Regions from separate parts of the Mesobacillus sp. S13 genome, predicted to be linked through region 1. Evidence: riboswitches for the same ligand, from Rfam matches in the RefSeq annotation. Region 1 holds a riboswitch; each other region holds the start of a gene.
The links. Region 1 has a riboswitch for cobalamin ahead of LGO15_RS11500 (ABC transporter substrate-binding protein). Riboswitches for the same ligand answer to the same signal wherever they lie in the genome.
Positions count from the first base shown of each region.

Region 2: linked by a shared signal. The riboswitch ahead of LGO15_RS01145 (ABC transporter substrate-binding protein) and the one ahead of LGO15_RS11500 (ABC transporter substrate-binding protein) in region 1 are both predicted to bind cobalamin.
Region 3: linked by a shared signal. The riboswitch ahead of LGO15_RS02020 (acyl-CoA thioesterase) and the one ahead of LGO15_RS11500 (ABC transporter substrate-binding protein) in region 1 are both predicted to bind cobalamin.

Region 1 is NZ_CP084622.1:2,251,328-2,262,033, reverse strand. It holds gene LGO15_RS11545 (cob(I)yrinic acid a,c-diamide adenosyltransferase) at 1-469, opposite strand, end outside; gene LGO15_RS11540 (bifunctional adenosylcobinamide kinase/adenosylcobinamide-phosphate guanylyltransferase) at 482-910, opposite strand; gene LGO15_RS11535 (histidine phosphatase family protein) at 844-1,473, opposite strand; gene cobS (adenosylcobinamide-GDP ribazoletransferase) at 1,431-2,216, opposite strand; gene LGO15_RS11525 (cobyric acid synthase) at 2,203-3,705, opposite strand; gene LGO15_RS11520 (bifunctional adenosylcobinamide kinase/adenosylcobinamide-phosphate guanylyltransferase) at 3,702-4,283, opposite strand; gene cobD (threonine-phosphate decarboxylase CobD) at 4,262-5,338, opposite strand; gene cbiB (adenosylcobinamide-phosphate synthase CbiB) at 5,295-6,278, opposite strand; gene LGO15_RS11505 (adenosylcobinamide amidohydrolase) at 6,275-7,096, opposite strand; gene LGO15_RS11500 (ABC transporter substrate-binding protein) at 7,062-8,033, opposite strand; cobalamin riboswitch at 8,228-8,425, opposite strand; gene LGO15_RS11495 (DUF2515 family protein) at 8,660-9,796, opposite strand; gene shc (squalene--hopene cyclase) at 9,913-10,706, shown strand, end outside.
Region 2 is NZ_CP084622.1:202,015-212,720, reverse strand. It holds gene LGO15_RS01170 (SulP family inorganic anion transporter) at 1-264, opposite strand, end outside; gene LGO15_RS01165 (MFS transporter) at 532-1,809, shown strand; gene LGO15_RS01160 (VOC family protein) at 2,079-2,462, opposite strand; gene LGO15_RS01155 (heme ABC transporter ATP-binding protein) at 2,512-3,957, opposite strand; gene LGO15_RS01150 (FecCD family ABC transporter permease) at 3,957-5,015, opposite strand; gene LGO15_RS01145 (ABC transporter substrate-binding protein) at 4,981-5,937, opposite strand; cobalamin riboswitch at 6,171-6,353, opposite strand; gene LGO15_RS01140 (hypothetical protein) at 6,609-7,385, opposite strand; gene LGO15_RS01135 (FtsW/RodA/SpoVE family cell cycle protein) at 7,727-8,914, shown strand; gene LGO15_RS01130 (GNAT family N-acetyltransferase) at 8,911-9,768, shown strand; gene LGO15_RS01125 (sulfite exporter TauE/SafE family protein) at 9,788-10,651, opposite strand.
Region 3 is NZ_CP084622.1:392,124-402,829, reverse strand. It holds gene LGO15_RS02035 (sugar O-acetyltransferase) at 1-295, opposite strand, end outside; gene LGO15_RS02030 (ribonucleotide-diphosphate reductase subunit beta) at 418-1,446, opposite strand; gene LGO15_RS02025 (ribonucleoside-diphosphate reductase subunit alpha) at 1,468-3,690, opposite strand; gene LGO15_RS02020 (acyl-CoA thioesterase) at 3,665-4,177, opposite strand; cobalamin riboswitch at 4,342-4,527, opposite strand; gene LGO15_RS02015 (LutC/YkgG family protein) at 4,627-5,328, opposite strand; gene LGO15_RS02010 (LutB/LldF family L-lactate oxidation iron-sulfur protein) at 5,325-6,749, opposite strand; gene LGO15_RS02005 ((Fe-S)-binding protein) at 6,768-7,484, opposite strand; gene LGO15_RS02000 (FadR/GntR family transcriptional regulator) at 7,527-8,234, opposite strand; gene LGO15_RS01995 (L-lactate permease) at 8,312-9,892, opposite strand; gene katG (catalase/peroxidase HPI) at 10,504-10,706, opposite strand, start outside.

The DNA of each region.
Region 1 (10,706 bases):
ACAATCTGTTCAAGAATTGTAAAGCTGTTTCGGAAACTTCCGGATCAGCTTTCAACAATGAAACAACTAATCTTTCAGCCCTTCTTGTAACCGTACGGGCAAGATGGATTGAAGCGGAAGCAGGTGCTCCTCCCGGCAATATGAATCTCTCAAGCTTTGGAGCTTCGGCAATTAGCTCATCAATTTTCTTTTCAAGGTAATCAACTGATTCCTTTGTCAGCTTAAGTTCCCGGCTCTTTGTTACATTCGCCAAATCCCCGCCGCAATCGAACAGTTCATGCTGGATTTTTTCGAGATCGTCCAGAATATCCGCAAAAATGGATGGATCAAGCTGGGTAACAGCCTGGCCAACAAAGCAGTTTACTTCATCGACGGTTCCGTACGCTTCGACCCGAATATCATCTTTTTCCACCCGGCCTCCGATAATGCTCGTTTTCCCTTTATCACCAGTTCTCGTATATAGTCTCATATCCATACCCCTTTATTTTAGTTTTTGACAGATTCCATACCAAATCACGTCAACCCGGTCAGCTCGTAAGACGAGGTCCTGGTATACCCATCCAGTGGTGTCTCGCCACACGCGATCTTCAGCCTCCATGGGGACGATTCCTTTCGAAATATCACTTCCAATCAACACTATCTTACGCTGTTGATCATCGCTTTCCCATTTCATCCACTTTTGGCTAATTGACAGCCATTCTTGGCGGCTCACATCTGCCTGGTTGTTCTTGGCCATTTGCCGAATCCACACTTCAATACCTTCCAATACAATGATTTGCTTGTCCGTCAGTTCAGGGATTTCATCCCCTTTATATGCTGAATACCAAGAATGCTCAAGATCATCTAAATGATATTGCTTCTTGACCCACTCTGATTTGCCATTAAAGGCACCTCCTGTAACGAAATGCACCGTTCCTTCCTCCTTAGACCCTCTCTGCTCCAGGTTAATTGATAGCCACGGCCATACGGAATTTTCCAATCCCAAAAATCTCTATCTTCGGGAGCATACTGCGTCAACAAATAGCGGATCACTCCCCCATGGGTCACCACTGCAGCTGATTGAGTTTGATGTTCAATGACATTCCGGCTGATTTTCTCCCAAGCATTCTTCACCCGGCAGGTAAAATCATCAAAAGATTCCCCATTTGGAGGGGATTCTTTGAAAGGCCGTGAAAGCCACTTTTTATAACTGTCCTCGTACTTCAGTTGTTCATACGTTTTGCCCTCCCAGTCGCCAAAGTGAATTTCTCGCAGATCAGGCAAAACTTCGGGCATCTTTTTAGGAAAGAGAACCTTCGCAGTTTCTCTGCACCTTCCAAGGTCACTAGTATAAATATGTTCAAAGCAGTCCTGAATCTTAGGTAGAAGCTGATCAGCCACTAAAGGTGAATCAGACCAGCCAAGATATGCTTGACGTTCATTATCAATTGTCATCCCATGGCGAAATAATGCAATAGCCACAATGTCATCCACAGCAATACCTCCGTCAACTCGACACTAGCTCCAAGCGTATCCCCTGTCATGCCTCCAAACCATTCGATGATTTTCTTTTTAAGGAAAAGAACTATGAAAAGGACTGCCAGGAGATAGCTGGCCATGCCAATATATAAGCCGGTAAAAAGAAGAACCAAGCCTAAACCAAAAAGATAAACAGGGTAAACCCACAAGGTCTTTTTTGTTGAAGCATGGTGAAACATTGCCCCGAGACCCTCGCTTTTTGCAGGCTTCACCATAACGAGCAAAATCCCCATCACTATTCTGCTGAGAAAAGGAATAGCGCTTGCTAGCAGGTAAGTAGCACTGTGCAACATGCCAACAATTTCGTAGAGAAGGAAGAACCTCGCACTCAATAGAACAATAACGGACAAGACACCAAACGCCCCTGTCCTTGGGTCTTTCATGATTTCCAAACGTTTATCTTGATCCCGGTAAGAAAAATAGGCATCACTTGAATCCATCCAACCGTCAAGATGGATGCCACCGGTAAATAAAATCGACACAAGCCATAGTGCAAAAGCAGCGGTCAGAGCAGAAAAAGGAGTCCACTCGCCAATGGCATAAAGGATGCTGGCGTAAATACCACCTTGCAAAAGCCCAAGTAAGGGAAATGTTTGGATGGCACTTTGTAGGTGCTTTCGGTCCATTGGAAGCTCCAAAGGAATCGGGATCGTGGAGAAGAACTGCAGATTGATTAGGAGACCCTTAAACCATTTCATGACGGCTTCCCCACTGTTCCGAGATTTCTTTCAGCTTGTTCCAGTCGAGATGCGCCTTCAGATGGTCGGCCAATTCATCGTACTTCTGGTCCTTAAGCCTGCTGACATAAACAGGACTTCTCTCTGGCTCTCCCTTCGCCTTGCGGATGGAGTTAAGCCAATGGTTCCTCCATTGGTCATTATGAAAAAGATGGTGCAGGTATGTACCGATGATGCGGCCATTTTTTCCATAAAATCCTTCTTCCAAATCTTCATTTAACAACAATAACGGCTGGCATGCTGCAGTCATTTGAGTTTCACCTAGATGGATTTCGTACCCTGCAGCTGTAAGTTCAATTCCAGTGGACGGATGAAGCTTTCCTTCTGCCCTGGCAGTTGTTTTTACGCTGGCAAAGGTAGTGACAGCTGGAATGATCCCGAGTCCATCTTCTTCGGCAGAAATTGTTCCAGTATCACTCCCAAACGGGTCGATGAGCTTATCGCCAAGCATTTGATAGCCTCCGCAAATCCCGGCGATGAAGCCGCCTTGATCAACATAATCGCGGAGCCAACTGTAAAGACCTGCCTTTTTAAAATATTGAAGATCCTTGATTGTGCTTTTTGTGCCAGGAAGGATGACGGCGTCTGGTTCTCCAATGTCGTCCAGCGAACTGACCCATCGAAGCGACACGTCAGGCTCACGATAGAAAGGCTCCAAGTCAGTGAAGTTTGAAATATATGACGGCTTGATCACTACAATATCAAGACCGGCCCTGTTCTTGGAATTTGGGATCGATAAAGAATCCTCGCTATCAATCATATGGTTTTCTAAATATGGCAGGACACCGAGAACGGGAATTCCCGTCCTTGATTCGAGCCACTTGATTCCATCTTCAAACAAGGATTGGTCTCCGCGGAATTTATTGATAATCAACCCTTTTACCCTGGCTTTTTCTTCGGGAGTCATCAGTTCCAAAGTGCCTACTATGCTGGCAAACACCCCGCCTCTGTCAATATCCGCGACCAATATAGCCGGAACATCTGCGATTTCCGCTACCTTCATGTTGACAAGTTCACGGTCCTTCAAGTTGATCTCTACAGGGCTCCCGGCACCCTCCATAACAAGCATGTCATACTCCTGTTCGAGTTTTTCAAAAGCGGAACGAATTGCTTCAAGTCCCTGTTTATAAAATACTTCTCTGTAGTCCTTACCTGATAAGGTAGTCGCCACTTCCCCAAATAAAATCACTTCGGCGATCTGATCAGACCTTGGTTTTAGCAGAATCGGATTCATCGAAACCGCAGCCTCGATCCTTGCTGCCTCTGCCTGAATTCCCTGGGCTCTGCCAATCTCTTTTCCATCAAAGGTAACATATGAGTTGTTGGACATATTTTGCGACTTGAACGGCGCTACCCGGACACCCTCATTTGCATAGGCCCGGCAGATGGCAGTGGCAATCAGACTTTTTCCTACATCAGAAGCTGTACCAAGTACCATGATCCCATTCATGGCGAACCCTCTCCTTTCATCACGATCGGCACCCCAGATTCAACTAAATAAGCATAATCCGCCTCTTTTACAAGAGCTTGATGAAGCAAACCCAGCACCTTAGCATAAGTAAAGACAAGCTCATCATCGTCTATTGCATCACCAAGGACTTCATTGCTGACAACAATAAATGCTTTTGCTTGTTGAGCCACTTGATTCAGTTGATTCAAAATCTTTGTTACGATCATTTCGGTAAAATCATCATTGACCCAATGACCATCTTCATGAAAAAACTCATTATTCAATAGCGTGGTCAGGCAATCCAAGAGGACGATATCATTTTTCGTCAGAACCGTTGAAAGCGGGGAAAGGTTTCTCGGGATTTCCCAGGTTCTCCATTTCAACCCGCTGAGTTCACGGTCCTGTTGGTGGCGCAAGATTCTCTCTTTCATTTCATGATCGCTTGGCTGCCCTGCAGCGACATAATGCAGCTGGCCGGAATATTCAGCTTCCAATTTACCCGCAAGAATTTCAGCAAACCGGCTCTTGCCGCTGCGGACACCACCGCTGATAAAAATTAAAGACGACTGTCCAGCCATTCTTCCACCGCCCCCATCAATTTGTCGTTGGCTTCAGGACCCTTGACGGCAAATCGCAGCCATCTTCCTTCAAGCCCAGGAAAGTTCACAGTATGTCTTGGAATGATTCCGCTCGTAAGGAGGTTCTGCATGAATGGATACTGGTCAATAAGGGATGGGTCCCTCAGAAGGTAAAAATTAATCCTGGATGGAGAAACAAGCAGGTTCCGTTTTTGATAAAAACGGAAAAGCCGTTGTCTTTCCTGTTGTATCAGCGCAATGGTTTCAATTATGTATGATTCACTTTCGATGCACCATTCACCTGCCTTCAGGGCAATCGCATTTGTGCTCCAATGAGGCTGGAAGGGTGCAATTTTTCTGATGACAGCGGGATCTGCGAGCAAATAGCCGAGCCTCAAGCCAGGTATGGCAAACATTTTCGTCATCGAACGGATGATCAATAAATTCGGATACTCATTTATGTATGGAGTGATCGATTCGTATTCTGCAAGGAAGTCGTAAAACGCCTCATCCACAATCAGCAAGCATTGATTCCTTCTGCACTCCTCCAGCAGATGAAGAATAATCGATTTTTGATAGTAGGAACCTGTTGGATTATTAGGATTACAAAGAAATAAAGCATCCGCTTGCTGGAGTTTGTCACTTAAATCCTCGCCCGTCCATGCCCAGTTGGCCGGCAGCTGATGATACTCCACCTGGCAACCATTTGCCTTGCATGCTTCTTCATATTCCGAAAAAGCGGGCTGGACAATCACCGACTGTTTTCCAGCAAGCAAACGCCCAATCAGTGAAATGATTTCAGCACCGCCATTCCCAAGGAGAACCTGGCTTTCGTGCAAACCTTCCCTTTTGGCAATCTTTCTTTTTAAATTTGTTCCATGAGGGTCTGGATACTCTATGACAGACTCAAAGAGCTGTCCCCAATTCTCTTTTAATAAAGGAGGCGGACCCAGTGGATTAATATTGGCACTGAAATCAAGCGTTTCTATCGGAACTGGCAAATTCATTGCTTCATATAAATAGTGTGGATTGGCACCATGAGTAGGCCATTTCAAATAGAATCCCCCCAAGCCACAGGATGGCTAAAAAAAGTGGAACAGTACCTGTGACAATTTTGTTAACTGCTAGAATATGATTTTTCTCAAGGAAAACTAGTGCTTCGCCCATCGTTGCCCGCTCCGAAATGATCCCTTTATAATGATTGATGCCTCCGAGCTGGACTCCGAGTATGATTGCCACAGCAGCTTCTCCCCATCCGCTGTTTGGGCTAGGGTGCTTTTTGGCATCGCGCCTGACCAACTTCCACGCGGCCATTCTTGTCGTATAAAACGGACGATTCGCAACGATCATACAAACTGATGTTATCCGGCTTGGCACCCAGTTGACCAGATCATCCAGCTTCGCTGATGCCCAGCCAAAATCTAAATATTGATCGTTTTTATAACCAACCATCGAGTCACAGGTATTGATGGCCCGATACAAGAGCGCCAGCGGAGCTCCGCCAATCATTGCCCAGAAAAGAGGAGCGGTAATGCCATCGCTCGTGTTTTCGGCTACCGTTTCGACAGCAGCACGGACAATTTCAGGTTCCTGGAGCTGCTCTGTGTCCCGTCCAACTATCCAGCTAAGCTTATGCCTCGCCTTTCCCAAATCATTTTCTGCAAGTGGATGATAGACTGATAACCCGGCTTCCTTCAGGCTTTTTTGCGCAATGGCAGCCGCAATCATCACGGCTTCCATGAGGATTCCCACTAATGGATGAAGGTAATAAGACAATGATGTGACCAGGACAGCGACGCCTCCGACTGTCAGCAGGACGGCAGCGACCATGGCAATTCCTTTAGCTTTTCTGCCGCTGCCTCTATTCAATCCCCTGTCTAACTTGAAGATGAGAGTTCCCATCCATTTCACCGGATGAGGCCAGTCTGGCGGATCCCCAACGAACCAATCAAAGATGACAGCAAGTGTCAGGGCGATAAGGTGGTTCAGAATCATTTCGTCACCCTTTTCTTGCTGTTCCTGATTGCTTCTACTGTACATTCATGGACTCCCTTGCCAATAGTCCGCCCAAGAGGAGTGATCGTACCGGCGTATTCCAGCTTTTGTCCCTGCTGGCTCGAGGCAACCATGATGCTGTCAGTAGATGTACCCGTTGCCACCGTACCAGAAAGTTTGTCCCTTATTTCGAGATCGTGCAGCGCCTTTGTCTTTGCTTCAGTAGCTGTCATCATACTCTGGATGAACGCTTCCTCCGTCAGTACTCCGTTGACGAAAAGCCAAATGTTGATGGTTCCAGGTGACATGTCATAGGAGTAATACTCGCTGCTTTTCGAGGCGTCCACCGCATTGCCGGTACCTGCCGTCACAACGATAAATACAGAGAACCCTTCTTCCTGATAGTGCTTAAAACAAACATCCTCCAGCATCACAGCAGTCATCATCCCGACCGTTCCTTCAGGCTTAAATCCCTTTTCCTTCAAATAATGAATCATTTCTTCCCGATGGTCACTGCAATCATAACTCTTGTCCACATGCCGGTTCACAAAGCTGCTGTGCCAGCCTGTTCCCGCCCCGACAACTCCCGAAGACATTGTTCTTAATGGAATTGGAGAATTCAAGGCGATGAATCCTTCTCTCATTTGGAGATGGCGTTCTCCTATTTCCACTGATATTGCATCATTTGGGCTAGCCGCAGGAAACAAACTCGTTTCCTGCAATGCTCCCTTAGTATGAGACTTAGTTTTAATGCTTGTCCGCAAGATATGAGAACCCATCGTATTATTTAAAAACATCCGGGTAAACCGCTTTTGCAAGCTCTTCTACTCCTTCTGTCAGCCTTGGGCCTGTTCTTGTCACCTTGTCGGAATGAACATCGAAAACACGGTTTTCCTTGACCGCCGTAATCTTGTCCCAGCCTTCACGGCTTGTAACATTTTTCACCGGCTCAGGTGTATAGTAACCATGGGTCGTGATGATCACCTCAGGATTGCTTTTTATGATTGCCTCGGAATCCAGCTTTGGCCATCCCTCTTCTGTAACGGTGTTTTCTGCATGAATGATCTGCAGCATTTCGTCAATGAAGGTATTTTTTCCAGCAGCATAAACTTCAGGTGCAGGCGAAACCTCTACGAATACCGACTTTCTGTCCTCTTCTTTTATTTCCTTTGCCTTTGTCTTGATCTCTTCTATTTTCTTCTTCATGTCTGCGATCATAGCATCGGCTTTTTCCTTTTCGCCTGACGCTGTACCAATCATGCTGATTGATTCATATACTTCATCGAACGTTTTCGCATCATTCACGATCAGCACTGTAATTCCAGTGTCTTTAAGCTGCTGAAGTCCAGCTTCAGACGAATGTGCACTAGAAGCATGGGCAAGAACCAAATCAGGCTTCATAGAAATGATTTTCTCGAGATTGAACTCCATGCCGCCAATCTTCTCTTTCTCCCCCACTTCTTCAGGGAAATTATCAAAATCAGAAACTCCGACAATCTGTTCTTCCAGACCCAATCCATAGGCGATTTCCGTATTGCTCGGAATCAGGGAAACTATTTTTTCCGGTTTCGATTCTATGGTCACTTCCTGCCCTGTTCCATCCGTAATAGTGACAGGGAACTTCACTTCTGCCTGCTGGACAGTTTCAGTGTTCTTTGTCTCCTTAGCATTTGACTGCTCAGCATTGCTGCCGCAACCTGCCAAAGCACCAATTAATAACATTAAAGCAAATAATAACGCATTTAACTTCTTCATCTTTTCATTCCTCCGATTTTTGATTGAATCGATCGTTTTTTAACAAGCAATCAAACTTGCCTGTTCGGTGTAAAACAAAATGAAATCTTTCTATGAAACTAAAAAAACACCTCCATTTTACTCATGGAGATGTTTGTGTCGGTTCTTCTAATAAACAGCCAGAATCGTTCCCAAACACCTCCTATCCTCGTAGGTTGTGGCGCGAAGAATCAGGCAGGTCTCCTGGCTTCTGGTCATCGCTATCAAGCGCCTTCCCATACAAAAAGTACAGTGGCATCAGGCTTGAAGCTCCCAGTTACAGTGGCGGGACCGCGTTGGAATTTCACCAACTTCCCTATTAAGTCTCTAAACTACTAACTCGTTTAGAAGACACCAGATTCTTTATGTATTCAATTTTCCGCTGTTTTTAATTATACACAAATAATGTCGGGGGGAGTAATAATTTGTATGAATTTGTTAAAATTTAATTCTCATTGATTCCCTTCTGCAAGTTTAATCACTTAAAATGCAATGATAGTATGTTAGTTTTATACATAAAAAAATCAAAAGTCTTTAAGCCTTTTGATTATAAGACTTTGAACATTGTAAAAGTATTTATCAATATCGGGACCACCGCTCATGAAGCATTAATCTTCTTCACGGAATAGAATGGCTTCCTTCGCCATTACCGCAAGTTCAATTGTTTCAATGGTTTTGCAATAATTATTTAGTATCTCTCCATCCAAACTGACATCATCATGAATATAATCCAGTACATGCAAATCCTCAAACCAATCTCCACTCTCTGCTTCCTCATGAGGGGTATTAGGCCACGCATATTTTAAAGCAGGACTGTATAGCCGCTCGGCACCCTTTCTCAACACACAATTTTTGACCTTTCGCTTATAAAGGGACCGGGGAAATGAGTCATTCACATCATTAAACAAATCCGGCCAATAATCCTTTCGCGAGCCCGTGTGAGGGTGTTCATGAGCCCATTTCAATACCCCTTCCAGCATCTCTTCCTGCTGAAAAAGAAGCGAGTACAATTTTTTTCCGAATATAATTCTTTCGTGGAGCGAAGTGAAATACCGTAAGGATGCGCCGGCAAGCGAAGCCTTCTCCCTTTTGTCCCCTATACCATAGGGAAAAATAGTGTTATTAAGGTTCAAAAAATCATACATTTTAAAGCTGACCGTACCTGTTACGACTTTTTTATAATGATGATTTTGAATCAATCTTTTTTCCAAATAGCTTTGTTCATTGATGACCATCGCAACAGCCAAAGTAGATTTATCCCCACTGTGCCAATAATAGCGCCACATCGTCTCCATGAAGGCGGAAGTTTGAAAATGAGGCAGAAGATGGAACATTTCCTTGCTGCTCATCACACTCAGCTCATAAATCATAAATTGAGGATACACATCTTGAAAAATCAGCCAGCTGCCGCGTTCCAAAAAGGCAAAAAAGTCGTTCTGTTCTCTTTCAGACAATAGTTTTGTCAGCAACTCCCCTTTTAAATCCGTCATGTTCCAGCCGACGTTACGCGATACCATATGTCCGAGAAATGCCCAATGTATTTCAGGGTGTTGAAGGTAAAACCGAAAATACGCTTGCGTCCGTGATACATTGTTCTGATTAAGTTGTCTCGTCTGTTCTTTTATAAGCTGAATCCATCGTTTATCATATTTTGACAAACTGGGCAGATGGCCGGAAGATTTCTTTTTCATCTTTTTCTTTAAATCTTTTTTCACGTCTGCGAAAGAGTTCAGCAAAAACGGCATCATCCTTCATAATAGTTCATTTTTAGCGGATCAGTCATTCCCATCAATGGAATGCATATTCATTTTGTTCATGGAATATGAATACAAAGATGAATATTTGGGAGAGGATGGGTTAAATGAGGCATCGTGTAATGAAGGAAATGGACAGAATCGCTGCTCAGTTAATTCAGGACCAATCAGACGACGGTGCCTGGCGTTATCCTTTCGAGACCGGGATCGCAACGGACTGCAGTATGATTATCTTATTGCGGACATTGGAGATAAATGACGAGGAGTTCATTGAAGAATTGGTAAAACGAATCGCCGGACAACAGCAGGAAGATGGCTCATGGAAACTGTTTCATGACCAGGAAAAAGGAAATCTGACCTCCACTGTGGAAGCGTATTATGCTCTTCTCTATTCTGGTTACCGCGATCGAACAGACAAGGATATGCAGGCTGCCAGGAGGTTTATCATGGCGAACGGCGGGGCCTCGGAAGTCCATATGTTTTTGAAAATCTTGTTGGCCTTAACTGGACAATGTGAGTGGCCGCACCTCCCCATTAATATTGAAGTGATGCTTATACCCGACTCCTTCCCTATCAATCTTTTTGACCTCTCCGTTTACGGCAGAGCCAACATTATCCCTTTTTTGATTCTCGCCAATACGAATTTTCGTAAGAGAACGCCCCGGTCGCCCGATCTCTCCGATTTGTTTCAAAACAAAGAAGTTCGTTTCTTTACAGAGGATCAAGAAGAAGAGACCCGCTCGCTGATCAAATGGATCAAACAAGGCATCCAGGGGATGAAATACCATGGAAACCTTCGCGAATTGGCATTATATCGTGCCGAAAAATACATGCTGGACAGAATCGAACCGGACGGCACGTATTTAAATTATTTCAGCACAACTTCCCTTATGATTTTTGC
Region 2 (10,706 bases), 2.0 Mb from region 1:
TTGCAAACCATGGTCAGCAACCAGCGTCACCATCAGCAGTGCCATCGCACCGGTCGCGGCTGAAATCATACCAGGACGGCCGCCGACAATCGCGATTGTCACAGCAATAGCGAATGAGGCGTAAAGTCCTACCATCGGGTCAACACCAGCAATAATTGAAAAGGCGATCGCTTCAGGAATCAAAGCAAGCGCAACGACGATCCCCGCAAGGATATCTCCTTTCACGTTGCCAAACCATTGTTCTTTAATTGTATTAGTATTCAAGTAAACACCCCTTAATATTTTTTGTGGCTTCCTACTCTCAAGCAAGCCGGGTCCGATAAAAACAGGATTTATCATAACACATATACAAAAACACGCAACTAATGTTGTAAGCGCTGTATATTATGTTTATCTCTTAATTTCTACTGATATCTTCATTTTTCATATACACACGCTAAAAACCTTAAAATGTAAATTCGACTCTATCTCTCAGCTTACTGCAAGCTATTGACGAGGGCATTTTGTTATGATGGATTGGGAGGTTTTCACATGAATACATCAAGTACATCTGCACCATTTAAGACTAATTTTTATTATGGCTGGGTGATTGTTTTCATCGCAGGGCTCGGCGTCTTTTTTTCAGGACCTGGTCAAACATACTCGGTTTCCGTCTTTATTGATTCTTACATAAAAGATTTCGGCTGGAGTCGGTCACATGTATCGGCCGTCTATTCACTTGCGACGCTTGCCGCAGGAATCTGCATGTTCTTTGTCGGCAGGTTCGTGGATAAATGGGGACAGAGAAAAATGTCGGTTATCGTCGGTATTGGATTGGCCTTTGCTAGCTTTTGGAACAGTATGGTCGTCAACACGGCGATGCTGTTCATTGGTTTCTTCCTGATTCGCTTGCTCGGTCAGGGGTCAATGAGTTTGATTCCAAACACACTTGTACCACAGTGGTTCATAACCAAACGCGGAAAGGCGTTGAGCCTGATGGCAATTGGCGGCTTTGCCAGCTCCGCTGCACTTCCGCCCTTGAATGCATGGCTTGTCGCCACTTGGGGCTGGGGCTTTACATGGAAGGTATGGGGTGTCTTATTACTGGTAGTGTTTGTGCCTCTGGCCTTCTTCTTGATCAGGAATAAACCAGAGGATATTGGTGAACATCCGGATGGAATTAAACCCGACTGGACAAATGACCCTGCAGATCCTGCCAGAACAATCAAGCCATTTGTAGAGGTGAACTGGACGGTTCAGGAAGCAGTTAAAACGCACGCATACTGGCTGTTGCTATTTTGCGTCGGGATTCCTTCACTTGTTAACACAGGACTTACTTTTCATTTAATTTCTATTTTTAAAACGAATGGGATTTCGCCGGGAATCGCTGCACTAGTATTAAGCTTGATGGCCTTGATTGGTTTTCCGGTCACACTGATTGCAGGACCGCTGCTTGACCGTGTAAAAGTGCAATATGTGCTCGCCGGAATTTTTGCAGGAGAAATCATTTTCATCCTCGTCCTGCTGGCAGCCGACCAAACTGCAATCGCGATTGCATTCGGGATTTTATGGGGAATCAGCGGGGGATTTGAAAGAATAGCGTTAAACTACGTCTGGCCGAGCTTCTTCGGCAGACAATCGCTCGGAAGCATAAAAGGATCGGCTATGACGGTCACCGTGCTTGGTTCCGCTTTGGGTCCCCTTCCATTTGGCCTCGCTTATGATTATTTTGGCGGGTATGATGAAATATTGCTGATTTCGATCACACTGCCCCTTTTAGGCATCGCAGCATCACTACTTGCTAAAAAACCAGTGAAGGAAGTTCATTAGGATTTTGAGGGTTGGCTTATATATATTAGCTATGTGACCTTTTCGCAGATTCTAACTACTTCGGGCTTATAGGATGTTTCTATGTGACCTTTTTCAGCTTTCTGCCCCAATTTGGGCATATAGAACTTTTCTATATAACCTTTTTCAGCTTCCTGCCCCAATTTGGGCTTAAAGACCTTTTCTTTGTGACCTTTTTATAGCAACCAACCACATTTTGGTCATATAGACATCACGAAAAACCCCTGCAGCCAATAGCTGCAGGGGTTTCGTCATCCAATCGGAGTGCATATTTCAATATAATGTCCATCAGGATCTGCTGCATAGGCGACGACCTGGCCCCATGGTTTTTCGGTTGGCTCGAGCAGGATCGGGACTCCCGCTGCACGCAATTTTTCTACTGCGCCAGGGACATCCTCTGTCACGAATCCTAGCTCAAAGGTTTGTTCTTTCCTTACGCCATCCGGTATGGGGAGCGTCGTGATTTCGCGGCCGCCTTCTCTTGTGTTCATCGACAGCACGGTGCTGCCAGTTTCATACTCGATATAGGTCCCAAACTCATTTCTAAGTTTAAGGCCTAGCAGCTCACCGTAAAAATGCTTTGTTTTTTCCAGATCGGAAACATATAGGATGACATAGCCCATTTTCATTTCCATTCTCATCACCTCTTATAATTAAGATTCGTGATGAAGTGGATGGTTTCCTTCATTGAAACTTGAAAGCAGTTTTGCTGTTTCTATAGTTTAGGATTGCTTCCTTTGTGCAGGTGTAAATCCCCTCGCTGATTAGCTTGCCGAGCGGTGTTGCAGTGCCGGCATAGGAAATCTCTTCGCCTTGCTGTGTTGCAGCGATACAGATGCTGTCCGTGGAAATGCCAGCTGGCTGGCCGGCAACCCCAGCTCCGCTCCCTTCCAGTTCCTGCAAGACACTTATTTTTGCTTCTGCCGCGGTCATTGCACTCTGGATAAAAGCTTCCTCAGAAATTTTGCCGTTAATGAACAGCCATGTATTGATATTCCGGGGGCTGTCCCGATGTGTGCTGCCCGCAGAAACAATAATGAAAATCGACATTCCTTCAGCTTCAAAGGAGCGGTATGATGCTGTTTCAACCGGAACAGCCGTCATCATCCCCACCGTTTCGCTTGGGATGAATCCATTCTCCTGTAAGTAGTCTGCCATTTCTGCTTTATGGTCACTGCAGTCATACTCCATCGGGACAACACGGTGAACGAACGAACTATGCCAGCCAATCCCGGCACCGGTGATTCCCGAAGACATTGTCCTCAACTTCACTGGTGACTGTAGGTCAATACGGTCTGCCCCCACATCAAGAAATCTGTCGTCTATTTGCGGCGCAGCGTCATGAACGCCGTCGGTTTCCGGCATGAGCAGCAATTGAGGCCTAGCGATTTCCGGATGCGGATGGTTTTTGATCTCCGTCTTATAGACACTTTTGATCCGCTCTTCTTTTAACACTTCAACAGGAGAGTCGACAATCAGCAACTCTCCGTTTTCCATCAGCAGCAGCCTGTCACAATACAGTGATGCCAGGTTCAAATCATGAAAAATGGAGACGACCGTCAACTCCTCTTCAGCTGCCCATTTTTTCAGCAGGTCCAGCAGCTCTTTTTGAAAACTTAGGTCAAGATGATTCGTTGGTTCATCGAGCAGCAGAATCCTCGGTTGCTGCGCCAGTGCCTGAGCGAGGTAGACTCGCTGTTTTTCGCCGCCAGATAGTTCGACGATTGATTTTTCCTGGAGATGGGTAATTCCTGTCTGGTCCATCACCTTCACGACAATCTGTTCATCTTCCTCACTCCAGCTGTGGAACCAGCCTTTCTGGTGTGCATAGCGCCCGAGCGATACGGTTTCTTTCACACTATAAGGGAAGGCCTGGTCAGAATGCTGCGGCAGGACTGCCATCATCCTGGCAAGCTGCTTCGGTGTATACTGGGTCAATGGCCGGCCGTCCAGCTCAATGTCACCTTCCCTGGATTCCAAAGCGCCACTGATCATTTTTAACAGAGTGGTTTTCCCGCTTCCGTTCGGGCCAAGAATTCCAAACAACTCACCCTTGCCAACCTGAAAGGAGATTCCCTTCAACACCTCGCCACCTGCATATCCGCCTGTTAGATTCTTCACTGTGATCATCAGCCAGCACTTCTTTCCTTGCGATTTTTCATTAAAATAAACGCAAAAACCGGCGCACCGATTAATGCCGTGATCACGCCGATCGGCAATTCCGAAGGAGCGATGATCGTTCGGGATATCAGGTCTGCGAGAATCAGGAAGCCGCTGCCCATCAGGACGGATAGCGGCAGCAGATGACGATGGTCCGGTCCCCAGACTGTCCTTGTCAGATGAGGAATGACGAGACCGACGAAGCCGATTGTCCCGGATACGGCAACCGCTGAACCTGTTAAAAGTGAACCAGAAAGCAAAATCAGCAGCTTCCGGCGCTCAACATTGACACCTAGATGCTGTGCGCGCTCCTCGCCAAACGACATGGCATTCAGTTCTCTTGTGTTGGCAAGCAAAATCACCAATCCGATTATAAAGAAAGGAAAAATAATCTTAATATAATCCCAGCCGCGCATCGACACGCTGCCCAAAAGCCAGCCGATGATTTGCCTCAGCTCTTCGCCGGAGAGCGCAATCATCAAAGAAATGAAAGAACCTAGAAATGAACTTAAGATAATTCCGGTTAGAATGATCGTCTCCACCCTGAGCAGCCTGTCGACTTTCCGGGCAAAAAACAGCACAAATAAGACTGTGGCAAAGGCGAATAAAATAGTCAGCACCGGCAAGGTGAAGGCACCAATCAGCGGCAGTGAAATGCCAAAAAACAGCGTGACAACCGCACCGATGGAAGCACCTGATGAAATCCCAAGCGTGTAGGGATCTGCCAGCGGATTGCGCAGCAGGCCCTGGAAGGCAGCACCGGCAATAGCCAGAGATGCTCCTACAAGCCCTGCCAGCAATACACGCGGCAGCCTGATTTCCATGACGATACTTGCATACATCGGATCGATTTCCTGTCCCTGTAAGCGGAAAATCTCAGCACCAATAATCTCAATAATAGCGGGCACAGGGATGGAAACCGTTCCGATGGAGATGCCCAGCAGCATCGAGATGATCAAGAATGCTGCCGCAAATAGATAGGCAATTCCTTTATTATTTAAAAACGTCTGGGTAAATGGTTTTCGCAAGCTCCTCTGCTCCTTCAGCGAGCCTTGGACCTGAACGGGTAACGAGGTCGGAGTGGACATCATATACACGCTGGTCCTTGACCGCTTTTACATTATTCCAGCCCTGCCGCGCAAGAACCTGCTCATCTGCATTTTCTGTATAATAACCATAGGTTGTCACAATGACATCCGGATTACGCTCAATGATGGCTTCCGGGTCAACCTTCGCCCAGCCATCCAGATCGCCAGCAGCATTCTTTGCGCCGATCAACTCCAGCATTTCATTGATAAATGTACTCTTGCCAGCAGTGTAGATTTCCGGCGCTGGTGAAACCTCGACAAATACAGCTTTCTGCTCTTCAGGTTTAATTGCTTCTGCTTTCTTCTTCAGTTCCGCAAAACTATTTTTCATATTCTCAATAAGTTCATCTGCCTTATCTGTCTCGCCGATGGCCTGGCCAATCATCTCGATTGATCGATATACCTCTTCAAATGACTGAGCATCATTCACGACGACAACAGCAATTCCCGCATCCTTCAACTGCTGAAGCCCCTCTTTCGCGGTATCCGCAGTTGAACCAGGTGCAAGGACGAGGTCCGGCTTAAGGGAAATCATCTTCTCGATATTGAACTCCATGCCGCCGACTTTTTCCTTTGCCATTGCCTCTTCTGGATAATTGTCGAAATCGGTGACACCGACAATCGCGTCTCCGCTTTCAAGTGCATAAACGATTTCCGTGTTGCTCGGCATCAGGGAAATGATTTTTTCAGGCTTTTCCTCAATGACAACTTCTTCATCAAGCGCATCTTTTACCGTAACCGGGTATCCAGCCTTCTGCTCCTGCGCAGTTTGTTCGCTTTCCTTCTTTTCTGGCTGTGCTTCCGTGCCGCAGCCTGCCAAGATCATGGCTGCTGCCATCATCAACATCAATAACTTCTTCATTTGCTTCTCCTCCAATTTTTCGATGAGCTTTGCCAAATCAGGCTGTTGATTTCCGTCCCAGGCGCTTCACCTTTCACTCCAATCAACAGAATGTTAAAATCGTGCAAATATTGACCAAAGCCTTTAATAAATAAAAAAACATCTCCACCTGAAGGGGAGATGTCCGAGTAAGCAAATGTTTTTATCATCATAAAATACATAGAGCCAGCCGGCACCTCCCTATCCTCGTAGGTTTGCTTGTGCAATGGACAGGCAGGTCTCCTGGCTCATGGTCAATGCTCGCTGCGCCTTCCCATACATTTGTACAGTGGCATTTACAGCTTGCTCCCATTTACAGTGGCGGGACCGCGTTGGATTTTCACCAACTTCCCTATTAAGTCTTGTGATAAAAAGACACCTGTTCATTTGATATGTAATTTTCCGCTAAATCCCATTATACACGATTCCAAAAATTGCTCCAAAAAAATTTCTTTTTCGACTTATTGGAAGCTCTTTTCTCAAACTTTGTTGCTATTGACTACAGAATAGGATTAAATGACCATTTTTCTTCATAAAGATTTTAGCCTATTGTGAGAAAAGAGCTTGAACACTTAATAACGACCTACAAACTGAGTATTTGTTACGTTAAAATCGGTTTTAGGATTTTAACAACATTCTTTCCGAAAACAGATTTATTGAGCAAGCAAGCTCCACTCTTTAGCTTTTTTATCGAAGATAATCCTGCCATCCGGATTGCTGGTGCTGGCTTCTTTATATTCATCATGCATATCATCCATGTTGGCAAAATCACCGATGATCCAGATTGGGATTTCAATTCTGTTACGGCTTTGTTGGATGTTTTTCAGCGAAAATACGGCCCCTTCTTTTAGGGCTGGCGTCAATGATTTCAGGATTTCCTTGCTGACAGAAGGATAGGATTTCTTTTTCCGGATCCCGAGCAGTGTTTTTTCCGGCTTCATTTCCCCTAGTTTGCCTGACAGGACAAGGCCAAGCATTCGGAAAAAATCATTGAGATTGCGGTAATAGGTTTTATTGAACCAGCCATCTTCAGTGGAGAGGAACACAAAACGGTTATTAAGCTGATTATAAAAAGGCAGTTTCAAATGATGCTTGATATGCCCGAGATAAAGAAGCTCAGCAATCTCTTGGGCCGACAGCACATTCAATGCTTCCACTTCCTCAAAATCGATCCAGCAAAAATCCCCGTATGCATGGACATTGGCTCCAACTAATTTTTCGACGCTGTCTTCAGATACATACTCAAATAAAGTATGTCTGTTGAACTCACCATCCTCATAGCGATGCTTCAACAGCAGCAGATGGTTGAGTGAATCAGACAATGACCTTGCGAATTCATGGAATTCGACCCCATGCGAGAGCACATACTGGTCCCGTTCGTTCATATGGACATATAGTAAATCCCTGCTATAAGGATGGTTCTTTTTCAAAGACAAAACCTCCTGGAAAAATTCTCAGCTGCAAATGACCAGCGGCTCCGTACAAATAACACTTCTTCCATTCTAACAAAAATGACAGAAAATATCTTATCCTGACACTTCAAAAACATAATTATTATCGACTTTTTCCGCAAAAAGAATCCAACCTGGACCAGAAACTAACACGTCTATTAAATCGTCTAATAGTTACAGGAATATGTTACCTTGGCAGGGATTGTAAGAATCATCCTTTTACGCTAGCATAAAATGGTAAGACTGCTGAGCAGTGAGCAGGAAAGCTAACTGAAAGCGAAAAAATTCACCGGACTAAGGAATGGGACAGGGTGTAGCAAATGGAGAAATCGATTAAAAAATTCGACAGATTTGATTGGACATTGACGCTCCTCTTATTGCTGTTTTTTCTTACTAGCTGCATTGCTATATACAGCGCACAGAAAACGGGGCAGTATGTCGGTCAAAACTTTTTATACAAACAAATATTCTGGTATGTCGTCGGATCCGGGATCATCACAGTTGTGATGATGTTCGACAGTGAACAATACCGCAAACTTTCATGGTATTTGTATGGTTTCGGAGTGTTCCTGCTCGTCTTCCTGTTTTTCGCACCTGCCAGTATCGCCGAAGAACGGAACGGGGCCAAAAGCTGGTTCTTCATCGAGCCATTCGGTTCAATTCAGCCCTCAGAGTTCATGAAGGTCTTCTTGATTCTTGCCCTTAGCAGCACGATTTATGCTCATCATAAAAAACATGCGACAAAGACTCTTCAAACAGACTTCCTTCTTTTCATCAAGCTTGGCTTCATTACAGCCCTGCCACTTGGAATGATCATGCTCCAGCCTGACTTGGGAACCTCTCTCGTCGTGCTGGCCATATTCACCGGGATCATCCTTGTTTCAGGGATCACCTGGAAAATCATTCTGCCTCTTTATGGGGGCGGAGCTGCATTTGGTGCTGGCATTCTATATCTCGTGATCTGGAAACCTGAGATTCTTAAGAAGTACCTTGGAGTAAAAACGTATCAGTTCGGGCGGATATATGCGTGGCTTGACCCTGAGAGCTACCCGGAGTATGGATACCATTTATTAAAGTCACTCAGTGCGATTGGCTCCGGCATGCTAACCGGAAAGGGCATCAATGGGAGTGAAGTCTATATCCCGGAAAGCCATACAGATTTCATTTTCAGCGTCATTGGCGAGGAATTCGGCTTTGTGGGCGGCAGTTTTGTCATAAGCCTATACTTCCTGCTAATCTACCATTTAACAAAAACGGCACTGGATACAAACGACCCTTTCAATACCTACATCAGTGCGGGAGTCATCAGCATGGTCACCTTCCATGTTTTCCAGAATATCGGGATGACGATCCAGCTGCTGCCGATTACCGGCATCCCACTGCCATTCATCAGTTATGGCGGAAGCTCGCTTATGGGAAATATGCTCGCGATGGGGCTGATTTATGGCATCCGATTCCATCATAAAACCTATATGTTCGCCTCGAGAGACAGGAGTTTTGATATATGAAGCTAGTAAGCCATTACCGTGAGAATGAAGTTTTGAGAAAAAGTTTTATCCAGCTTGCCGCCGACATTTTCGGCCTTGATTTCACGAGATGGCATGAGCTAGGGTATTGGGGAGATAGGTACATCCCGTTTTCCTATGCAGACGGCGACCAGATTGTGGCCAATGTATCGGTCAACGAGCTTGATTGGGTGATCGATGGAAAAAGCCATAAAGCCCTGCAAATCGGCACCGTCATGACCCATCCGCAGTATCGGAACAAAGGCCTGTCAGCCGGTCTGATGAATCATGTTCTGGGTGAATACGAAGGAAAGTATGACTTTATGTACTTGTTCGCCAATGACAGCGTGCTGGATTTTTACCCGAAATTCGGATTTGAACAAGTTGAGGAACATCAATACTCAACGAAGGCTTTAATCGGAACAAATCCGCTGCAATTAAGGAAATTAAGGATTCCTGAAGATCTTGAGATGATTGAAAAAATCATCTATACCAGAGTTCCAGTTTCCAATGCTTTTGCAACTGCCAATGCCAACGGGATTACGATGTACCATATTCTTCATGTATTTACCGACCACCTGTATTACCATCCTGAATTAGGCGCTATTATTATTTTCACGAAAGAAAACCGGATGGTCCAACTGTATGATGTAATCAGCACCGCACCTGTAAATATGAAAGACATTATTGCATGCTTTGGGGACACAGTTACAATCCACTTCCACTATACACCTGATTACAGTGATCTCCCATATCAACACGATCCTTTTAAAAGAGATGGAGCTTTTTTTGTAAGAAAGAGAACCGGACTGGATTTTCCTCCGTTCATTATGCACCCAGTCACATCGGAGGCATAAATAGAAAAAAGGCTGAGAGTCAGCTTTTTTTCTTCGCCTTTTTCGCCTTTATTTTGCGGATAGACATTGTAAAAAAGTAGATAATGAACATCCCCATGATCACCAGGCCTGTTTTATTCAGGTCAAATAGCTTCAGGACTGCTCCTGCCAGCGTGACTAGATAAAGGATCCCAAGCATCGCGTTCATTTCTTTGTTTTCAAAATAGGACGTCATCCTTGCGCCGAACTGGGAGCCGACCAGTGCCCCAGCTATCAGCATAAGACCAATGAAGTAATTGATATCCGTATTGACTGCGTAGGAAATGAACCCTACTGAGACAATGAGCAGCACCGCAAACAGACTCGTTCCGACTGCCTTTTTCGGATTGAAGCCGAGCGATGTAATGATCAACGGAACGATGATGAACCCGCCGCCCACTCCGAGCGTGGCCGAGACAAAGCCGCCGAGAAAGCCAACACCCATCAGCTTTGGCAGCGAAAAATCGGCAGGTGCAGACAGATCCTCATCTTTTTTCCTGCCCTGACGAATCATTTTGATCGCAAAATAAGCAAGCAGCACAATATAGAGAAACGGAATGACAACATCATCCCAGCCCCGGGCTTCCATGGCATATACCAGGGGGCGGGCCAGCTGTGTCGCAGCAATTCCGCTCAGTCCCATGATCAGTCCCTCTTTCCAGAGGATATTTTTCATACGAATATGCGCGGTAATCCCAGAAATCGATGTGCCCACCGTGAAAAATAAACTGGTCGTAATTGCCTCAAGCGGAGAAAAGCCTAACAACAGTAAAATCGGCGTCAGGATAAAGCCGCCTCCCAACCCAAAAAATCCAGAAAGGACACTGATTAAGCCCCCCAGCAGTAAATACAGTATATATTCCATATACAACATCCCTTTTACAGACTAATTCTTTCTTAGGATACCATTAATAGTTGGC
Region 3 (10,706 bases), 1.9 Mb from region 1:
CGCCAAAACGGACTTCACAAACATCGAGGATCGTACAGTCGAAATTGGCAAAGAAATTCTCGCCGACATGAGTGTTATAGCCATAATCGAACCGTATATTGGGCTCCATCACGACCGTTTCCCCTGTTGAACCGAGCAATTCCTTTAATAACTTCGTCCGTTTTTCGCCTTCCGTTTCTAATGTTTGATTATAGAGCCTCACTTTTCGCCTTGCTTCCTCACGCTCTTTTACCAATACCGGGTCTGCAGGGTTGTACATTTCCCCTGCCAGCATCTTTTCTTTTTCAGTTTTCATGTTGATGACCTGCTTTCCAATCAAGTGTAGAAGACGTCAAAAAAAATGGAAGCGAAAGGAACGTCCCCTTTGCTTCCATTTTATCAATAGTAGCGAAACTTATAAAATAGGACCGCAGTAATCTACAGTTCATCAAATCCATTCTCATCGGAGGTCTTGGTGTACTGTCTTGATTTTTGCTCGAAGAAGTCGGTTTTTCCGAGATCCACTTCCTGATAGGCGATGATCCATCTTAGCGGATTGGTGCGATACCCTTCGAAGGGAGCAGCAAAGCCCAGTTGTTCTGCCCGTTTGTTGGCCATGAATTTTATATAGTTTTCGAGGTCTGAGATGAGCAGGCCGTCAATCTCGTTGCCGATGATATACTCTGCCCAATGTATCTCCAGCTGTGCTGCTTCCCGGAAGGCGGCAGTGCCAAATTCCCTCAAGGAGCTAGTGTCATACTCTGGATTTTCATGCAGGATTTCCTTGAAGATTCTTTCAAATAGCCCTACATGAAGCTGTTCGTCACGGTTGATATAATTAATCATCGTGCTCGTGCCGACCATTTTCTGATTGCGCGCCAGATTATAAAAGAAAGCGAAGCCTGAGTAAAAAAACAAGCCCTCAAGGATGACATCATAAACAATGGAATGCAGCAGGTTTTCAATGCTCGGATTCTGTGCAAAACCTTTGTACCCGTCCGTGATGAATTCGTTCCGCTTGCTTAAAGTCGGTTCTGTCCTCCAGTAGTCGAACACTTCCTCCTGCTTCGATTTGGAAACGATGCTTGACAGCACATAGCTGTAGGAATGGTTATGAATCACTTCCTGCTGGGCCAGCATGATCATCAGCGCATTCAAACTGGAGTCGGTAAGGTAATCAGCCACTTTACCGGCATAGTCGGTTTGAATGCTGTCGAGCAATGCCAGCAGCCCGATGATTTTTAAAAATGTATCCTGTTCCTTTTCAGATAGTGCGGGAAACTGTTTGATATCCTTTGACATGTTGATTTCAAAAGGAGTCCAGAAATTCCCGAGCATCCTCTTATATTTTGGATATGCCCATTGGTAACGCACATCATCCCAATTCAGGATATTCGAACTCCTGCCATTGATGATACCGGTTGAAGCATTAGGCGCATCGACATCAATCAGCACTCTTTTTTTCATGAATTTTCCCGTCCCTTCCTCTTAACTATGGCAGCTTTCACATTCCACAAAATCACTGCTCGATGTGGAACGCACATAATATGTGGTCTTCAATCCGGATTTCCAGGCATCCAGATGCAAATCCAGGAGCGCCTTTGCTTTGATCGTATTTTTCACATAAAAATTAAACGAGATGGATTGGTCAATATGGCGCTGGCGCCTTGCATTCTGCCTGATGCTCCAGTGCTGGTCCACATTGTAGGCCGTCTTATAGAACCACATCGTTTCCGCTGTTAAGTCAGGTGCGGTCACCGGAATCTTGTAATCTTTCTTCTCCTCCGAGTACTCAAGCCTGAAAATCGGGTCTATGCTTGCTGTCGAACCTGCCAGGATCGAGGTGGAGGAATTCGGCGCCACTGCCATCAGGTATCCGTTCCTGATGCCATGCTCTTTTACTTCCTCTGAGAGATCCCCCCACATTTTTCCTTTATACTGCCTCTTCTCGAAAAACTGTCCTGTACACCAATCTGATCCTTCGAAATAAGGATAAGCCCCTTTTTCCTTTGCCAGCTCCATGCTTGCACTGATCGTTAAATAGGCGATTTTTTCATAGAGAGTATCACAATACTCGACAGCTTCTTCACTCTCCCATTTGATTCCTTTCAGAGCGAGAAGATGATGCCAGCCGAATGTTCCCAGTCCGATTCCCCGATAATTCTTATTGGTCAACTGTGCCTGCAGTACAGGGATTTCATTGATATCGATGACGTTATCAAGCATTCGGACCAGTATATGAATCACTCTCTCAAGAACCTCATCCATGACACTTTTCGCCAGGGAAATCGAGGATAAGTTACAGACGACAAAGTCGCCTGGCTTTTTATAGATTAAAATCTTCCCATCCTCCACTTTTTCCTCTTCCAGGAGGGTCGGGCTCATGTTCTGGGTAATTTCCGTGCAAAGATTGCTGCAGTAAATCATACCCTTATGATGATTGGCATTCAGCCTGTTCACCTGGTCCCTGTAAAACATATAAGGAGTGCCGGTTTCAAGCTGGGAAATCATGATTGATTTAAAGATTTCGATGGCAGGTACCACTTCATGTGACAAGCCTGGATGATAGACGCATTCCCAGTACTTATCCCGGAAGGAGCCTGTCCCCTTCTCCTCATCAAAGAAATCCTCAAGCGAATAGCCCATGACGCGCCTTACCTCATGAGGGTCAAACAAATACCAGTCCCCGCGTTTTTCTACTTGCTCCATAAAAAGGTCCGGGAGGCAGATGCCTGTGAATAAATCATGGGTACGCTGGCGCTCGTCCCCATTGTTCAGCTTTGCGTCAAGGAATGGGAAAATGTCTTTATGCCACACATCCAGGTAGACAGCGATTGCACCCTGGCGCTGCCCCAATTGATCGACCGAAACCGCTGTGTTATTCAGCTGCTTCATCCATGGAATGACACCTGAACTGATCCCTTTAAAGCCTTTAATATCACTGCCGCGGCTCCTGATTTTCCCGAGATAGACACCGATGCCTCCTCCGTTCTTACTTAAGGTAGAAATGTCCGTGTTGGAATCATAGATGCTCCTTAAATCATCAGCCACCGTATCGATAAAGCAGCTCGATAGCTGGCCATAGCTTTTGCCGGCATTGGCTAGCGTTGGAGTCGCCACAGTCATATAGAGGTTTGAAAGCGCCCAGTAAGCTTCCTCCACTAATTGAAGCCGCTTTTCTTTCGGCTCTTCCGCCAGAAGGGTCATGGCGATAATCATGAACCGCTCCTGCGGCAGTTCAGCAACATCCCCTGTATGCGTGCGTGCCAGGTACCTTTCCACCATCGTTAACAGGCCAATATATGTAAACAGTTCGTCTCTCTCGGGCTCAATGACTCTCTCAAGAAAATCGATTTCTTCCCGTGAGTAAGATTCTACGATTTTCCCATCATAGATCCCTATTTCTATCAACCTATTGATCAATTCATAGAAGGATCCGTAACCAGTTGCTCCTCTGAAGGACGAACTAAGCTTGTACAATCTCTTCTGGTAAAGCCGTGCTGCAACATAGGTCCAATCTGGCTCATTCCGGTCAATTCGCTCTACTGCGTTCAGAATCAGCATGTTCTTGACCTGGTCATCTGTCATATTTTTCACCCGAAGAGCCTGTTCCGTTTTTTCTTTAAAATCCGAAAAGTCCAGCAGTGGGAATGCTCGTTCCATTTCTTCGATCTGCTTCGCGGCTCTATCCTCTTTTACTTGATTGCTCATTCACGATCCCTCCAGCTTGATTACTCTTCCTCTTTTCCAGTCTATGCTGCCTTCTCATATCAGCCGTGTTGAACAGCTGCCACTCCTCATCATTCTCTGGAATGACCTTTGCCACCGGAACGGGAGTACCCTTTTCATCCTTAGCGACCATGGTTAAAATCGAGGTGGTCGTCAAAGTCTTTTTACAAGTCTTCAAGTTTTCGCTTTCCACTTTTACGAACACTTCCATGGATGTTCTCCCTGTCGAAATCACGATTGCTTCCAGGGTCAATATATCGCCCACTACTGCGGAAGAGAGAAAATTAACCGAGTCAATCGAGGCCGTGACGACTGCCGTTCTGCTGTGTTTCATCGCCGCTATCGCAGCAATTTCATCAATATATGCCAATACCGTTCCGCCAAAAATCGTCCCAAGATGGTTGGTGTCCGGAGGCAAAACAAGCACATTTTGAAAAGTCCTCGACACATTTGTTGATAATCCTTCCATTCCTAACCTCCTGTTTTTTTAAAAATACTTCCTGAAAAATGAGAAAAACCCATCTCGAAAGATGGGTTAAAGTTAACGTTGATGTCATGAACGCTCATATGTAGCTAAAAAACAGCATGAGCCTGTCAATTGATCCCCGTAATACCTTCCCAATTCCCGAAGAAGATAACACGAATAGATATGGCAGGTCTCCTGACTTGTGCTTCACCCTACTTTGAGGCCTTCCCATCTATTTGTTAGACAGTGGTTCTTCCTCATTTCGTCAGCACTTACAGTTGCGGGAACAGTTCTGGATTCTCACCAGATTCCCTATTAAGTCTTATTCAGACACCATATTTACCGGTATATTCAATATTTAGTTATGAAACTACTTATCTAACACAATATATCGTGTTATGAAATGATAGTATATCATCTTTCATTCTTTTTCAACTATTTTTCATCGAAGCTTAATCCACGACAATGTATGTTGCTTTGACAGGTCCGTGCACTCCGACAATCAGGTTCATTTCGATGTCGGCACTGTTGCTTGGGCCGGTGATGAAACTGACATAGGAAGGGACGTCTTCGCCGCTGGCCTGTGCCTCGTGGATGTGTCTGGCTGCCTGAGTCATCCGTGGCACGAGGGTGCTTTTCGGAATGATGGCAATGAACGTCCGCGGCAGCAGACTGATCGATCGCCCATTGTCTTTCGTATTGAACAATGTCACAGTGCCAGACTCGGCAAGCGTGATGTCGCTGAACACAAGCCCTACATCTGCTCGTTCCGCAATCTTTTGATTTTCCTTGCCAAGCGCTGGATTCCACACATGGACATCCACACTGTCTCCCTGGTCTTCGAAAAACTTCGTGATCCCATACTCCTGATGGCGGACATCATTGGATGTGACAATCGCCTTGCCTTCATAGGCCTGAAGCGTTTCGTTCAAAACTTCCGTCAGGCCGGCACGGTCTGTCCTTTTAAAAGTGGTATGGATGACCTGGCAATGTTTTTCAAGCACTTCAACCAATTCGTCCTGGCTCATACCTTTGAACACTTCATCCTGAGGAGTAACGCTCCATTGTGGCCGCTGTACTCCTTCTGTCCGTCGCTCCCGGCCTAGTCTGGACGCCAGTTTATTTAAAAAGGCTTCTCGATTCTGGATGCTCATTTGGATTCACCGTCCTTCTGTCTTTGCTTGAACCACGAACGGAACGACTGTCCCTGTGGAGCATAAAAATCACGGACTTCGGTCCACGCCTTCAGTGGCCCTGGCCCATTTTCAATCATTCCATCTTTCGTCCATGGCCCAAGTGCCGGCTTGGCCATTTTCGCACTCATATTATAAACCGACGGATTAGAAGCCCAAGTGGAAAAACCTTTCATCATCAACTTTTCTGCCGTTGGGGTCATATTTTTTTCCACAATGATCTGTCGATGGCGGATCAGATGCTCATGCAGTGGAATTTTAACAGGACAGGCTTCCGTACAGGCTGCACACAAGGTCGATGCATATGGAAGCTCTTTATGATCTTCGTAACCTTCCAGCAGCGGTGTGATCACAGCACCGATTGGCCCCGGATAAATTGAGTTGTATGCATGCCCGCCGATATGACGGTAAACCGGACATGCATTGATGCAGGCTGCACAGCGAATGCAATGCAGAGCCGATTGAAACTCGGTTCCAAGGATTTTCGAGCGTCCGTTGTCGACAATCACCAAATGGAATTCCTCAGGACTGTCCACTTCCTGCTCAAGGCCAGCACCCGTAATCGCCGTGATATAGCTCGTCAATTTCTGACCAACCGCCGCACGTGTCAATAGACTGACAAGGACCTCCATCTCTTCCCATGTCGGTACGATCCGTTCCATACCCATCACCGTGATCACGATATCCGGAAGACTCGTCACCATTTCGGCGTTCCCTTCATTTGTGACCAGCGTGATTGAGCCAGACTCCGCAATCGCAAAGTTGCAGCCAGTCACACCGACATCAGCTGATAAAAAGTCCTGGCGCAGCTGCTCACGGGCAAAGGCAGCCAGTTCCTCCGGCGTGTCAGATCCGGTATAGCCTTTTTTCTTCGCGAACGTTTCGCGGATCTGTTGTTTGTTTTTATGCAGCGCAGGAGTCACGATATGGGATGGCGGATCTTCATCCAATTGCAGGATCCATTCGCCAAGGTCGGATTCCACCACTTCAGCGCCAACTTCCTCAAGCGCCTTATTCAAGCCGATTTCCTCAGTGACCATCGATTTCGCCTTGACGACTTTTTTCGCATCTTTCTTTTGAATGATGCTTTTCACATACTGGTTCGCTTCTTCTGCTGTCTCGGCAAAAAATACATGCCCGCCGCGTCTTGATACTTGCTCACTCAATTGATGCAGGTAATAATCGAGGTTTTCCAGCGTATGGGTGCGGATTTCCTCACCTAAATCGCGCCAGTCCTCCCAGTTTCCAAGCTCAGCCGCCTGTGTAAGCCGTCCGGTCCGGAATCTGCCTTGCGCGGAGGAAACAGCCTGCCGCATAAAATCATCTTTAATTCCTTTTTGGATTCGATCTTTATAAGGAACTTCACCAATTTTGATGCTCATCTCTTTTCCCTCCGTTCCTTAGTGTGTATTTAAAATTTCTGTGATGTGGATGATCTTCACTTTTTTGCCTTCTCGCTCCATGCGTCCGCCAATATTCATCAGGCAGCCCATATCAGCACCGACAAGATACTCCGCTTGCGTCTCTGAGACATGGCGCGACTTTTCACTGACCATCTCTTGAGAAATGACCGGATTCTTCACGGCAAACGTTCCGCCGAAACCGCAGCAATCCTCTTCCCACGGCAAATCTACCAGCTCAACACCCTTCACATTGTGCAACAGGATTTTCGGCTGTTCTTTTACCCCAAGAAGGCGTTTCATATGGCAGGAAGAATGGAATGTCACTCTTCCTTTAAAAGTAGAGCCCAAATCAGTGATGCCCATTACATCCACAAGGAACTCGGTAATTTCGTAACACTTAGCAGCGAAGACCTTCGCTTCTTCTTCCCACTCAGGGTCTCCTTTAAAAATATGTGGATATTCCTTCAGCATGCTCACGCAGGAGCCTGATGGCCCGACCACATATTCCGAGAAACGAAAAGCCTTCATCATCTGTTTCATAGATTGCTTAGCCTCTTGTAAATACCCGCTGTTATAGGCAGGCTGCCCGCAACACGTCTGTTCCATCGGGTAATCCACTTCACATCCAACTCGCTCAAGGATTTCAAGCGTATTTCTTGCCACATCTGCAAAAAGAATATCGCTCAGGCACGTACTAAATAAGGATACTTTCATGATTGTCCACCTCTGGTAAAAGTCAGCGAATCACCGCGCTAATCACTCAATGCATTTAAAAAGTCGGTCCTGCACTTTCTGTAAATGCTCAAACATGGCTTGGCGCGCTTCATCTGGCTGTCGATTTTTTATTGCTTCAAAAATCCTTCGATGCTCAAAATGCAAGTCATCAACAATGTTATCTGAATACAGGAGTACCTTCCGGGTTTCCTGAATGGTTTGTGAATTCAGCGCTGAGACGCTGCTCATCAGATTGATCAATAATTTGTTATGTGTCGCATTGGCGATGGCAACATGGAAATCCAGATCCGCTGTCGAAGCGAGCTCCTCATTTCCATTGGCATGCTCCATCACGATCAACGCTTTTTCGATCGCCAGCAAATCTTCCTCCTGGCGTACAGCAGCAGCATGAGCCGCCGTGCCGCTTTCCAGAATCTTTCTGACCTCATACAGTTCCTTCACATCTTCAAGCTTCATCAAGAAAGCGCTAGTGACGGGCAATTGGAATTTCGAAGGGTCAAAGGTATTCACAAACGTTCCTTCTCCCTGGCGCATCATCACCAGCCCCATTGTCCGCAGGCCACTCAATGCTTCCCGAATCGTGGAACTCCCAACGTCAAAGCTTCTTGCCAGCTTTTCAACTGAATCTAATTTATCACCAGGTTTTAACTCACCCGTTTTTATCAACTCAATAATTGAGTCAGCAACTTGTTCATAAACTTTTTTAATCTCAACTCTTTTGTATGGCATGTCGTTCATCTCCCATCTATTCCTTACTATTATACAGAGAATTTAGTTCTCCGAAAGATAGTGGGACCTTTTGGATACTATAGAAGGTTTAAAAAGATAAACCCAGAAATTCCAGCGAGGATTCCATAGAAAATCGCAGGCGCTAACGTTTTACGAATGATCTCGCCTTCTTTGCCGGATACTCCAACAACTGCACTTGCAGCAACGACGTTATGCACACAAATCATGTTTCCAGCAGCTGCCCCAATGAGCTGGACGGCCAGCACGATATTCGACTCGAGGCCAACGGAATCTGCGACGTTGAATTGAATTGGCGAAAACGTCAGCGTCGATACTGTGGCACTTCCGGTAATGAACGCCCCCAGCTCACCAAGGAATGGAGCAACGAAGATCCATACCGAGCCCAATGAGCTTGCGAAGGACTCCGCAATATACTGCGGCATGCTGATCAATTCATTCATGTTCAATCCTGAGTTCACGAATACTTGCACCATCGATAGCGTCGCAATCAATGAAATCGATGTCATTTTCATCGTCGATAATGACTCCTTCGACGCATTGGCAAAGGTTTGATATGATTTACGCTGGAATAAGAACGCTAAAACCGCCGCAGCAGTAAGGATGGTGCCTGGAGAATACAAGAATTCCCAGGCTGATGTCACGCCCTCAACCCCTAAGATATTGCTCCAGGTAAAGTCGATTGTTGTTCTCGTAAACTCTTTCAGCGCAGGAACAATCCTTGTAAGCAGCAATAAAAGAACGACAACAACATATGGTGACCAGGCTGTCACAATACCCATCTTTGACTTTTCAGTCGAAACAACAAAGTCTTTACGCATCGCTGCTTTCCATTCTGTTTTCGGAAGCAAGAATCCTTTCTTAGCAGTCACAGTCGCCACCGCCAATGTGATGAGGGACGCAAGAATCGAAACAAATTCATGTCCAAAAAGACTTGCTACCAGGAATGCACTGCCTGTATAAACGAACCCAATCATTAGTGTCCATGGAAGCATCGGCAACGCATCCTTGATACCGCTTCCAAAAAACACCGTTAACACAACCATTAAAACGAATGGAATAAACGAACCTGCCAGCAGATCAAGACTTGTCACTGTTACAGCAATATCATGGAAAAAAGGTGTATCGGCACCTGGAATATTGCTCAATCCAACAGCCACTGGCGTCCCAACCGCCCCAAACATAACCGCGGTACTATCGGCAATCAAGGCAATCGTCGCAGCTGCGATTGGCTGGAAACCTAAAGCCAGCATCAACGGACCTGTCACCATCGCCGGCGTTCCAAACCCTGCTGCTCCTTCAATAAGTGAACCAAATAAGAAAGCAACGATAATGACCTGCACCCGCATGTCACCAGAAATACTTTGAAACCCCTGGTTAATTCTCACAACCGCTCCTGTATTTCGAAGCGTGTTCAATAACACCAAAGCACCAAATAAAATCCAAAGAATCGTCAACGTCTTATGTACCCCTTGAAAAATCGATGCCAACACTACTTGCCCTTCCATCCCCCAGGCAGTAAGCGCTAACAAAATGACGATCAATGAACTCAACGTCATCCCCTTAGCTGCCGGCATCCGCATAATCACCAAGAATAAAAACGGAGCAATAATCGCACTTAAAGCAATCAGCAATAACATCTGTACCCTTCCCCCTAGTTGCTCATATTGAGTTTTCATAGCTTCATAGTTTCGTTTGCAAACCCTCTCGTCATGTGGTCATCAGATGACCTCATTATCTTTTCACACTTTTTAAGAGAATTCAATAAGAAAAATCACACATTTTGGTTTTAATTCTATTTTTAGCGAGGGAGATTGCAGGCAACATAATAAAGCATAATCACCAATGGGAAGGCTATGTTGATGTTTATAAACATTTATAAGCGGACCTTTCCGGCTAACATTTATAGGGGATGTTATGGTGGAGAAATAAGCGGAGAATTTCCGGCTATTGTATGTAGAGGGTGCTTATGAAGCATAAATAAGCGCAGAGATTCCGGTTATTATATATAAAGGATGCTTATGATACCGAAATAAGGGGACATATTCCGGTTAACTTCAATAAAATGGACAAAAATCAACGATTTTTATGAAATAACCGGAAAAACAACCCTTATTTTTAAGAAAAAAAGGGTTGTTTTCAATTTAAGCGGAATTTCTCCGGTTATTTTTCAAACTCTGTAGGTCCAAAAAGTTATATCCATAAAAAATAGATAGCAGACCAATTGATCTGCTATCTACTAAACTATTTATTAATGTTTTAACGCCAATTCCGAAGTGTTACGGGCCTGTTCACTCAGATCAAACCGATCTGCATTCATGACCTTGACCCAAGCTGAAATAAAGTCGCGCACAAACTTCTCTTTGTTATCATCCTGGGCATACACTTCGGCAATCGCGCGAAGCTGTGAGTTAGAACCGAAAACGAGGTCTACTCTGGTGGCTGTTCGAACTA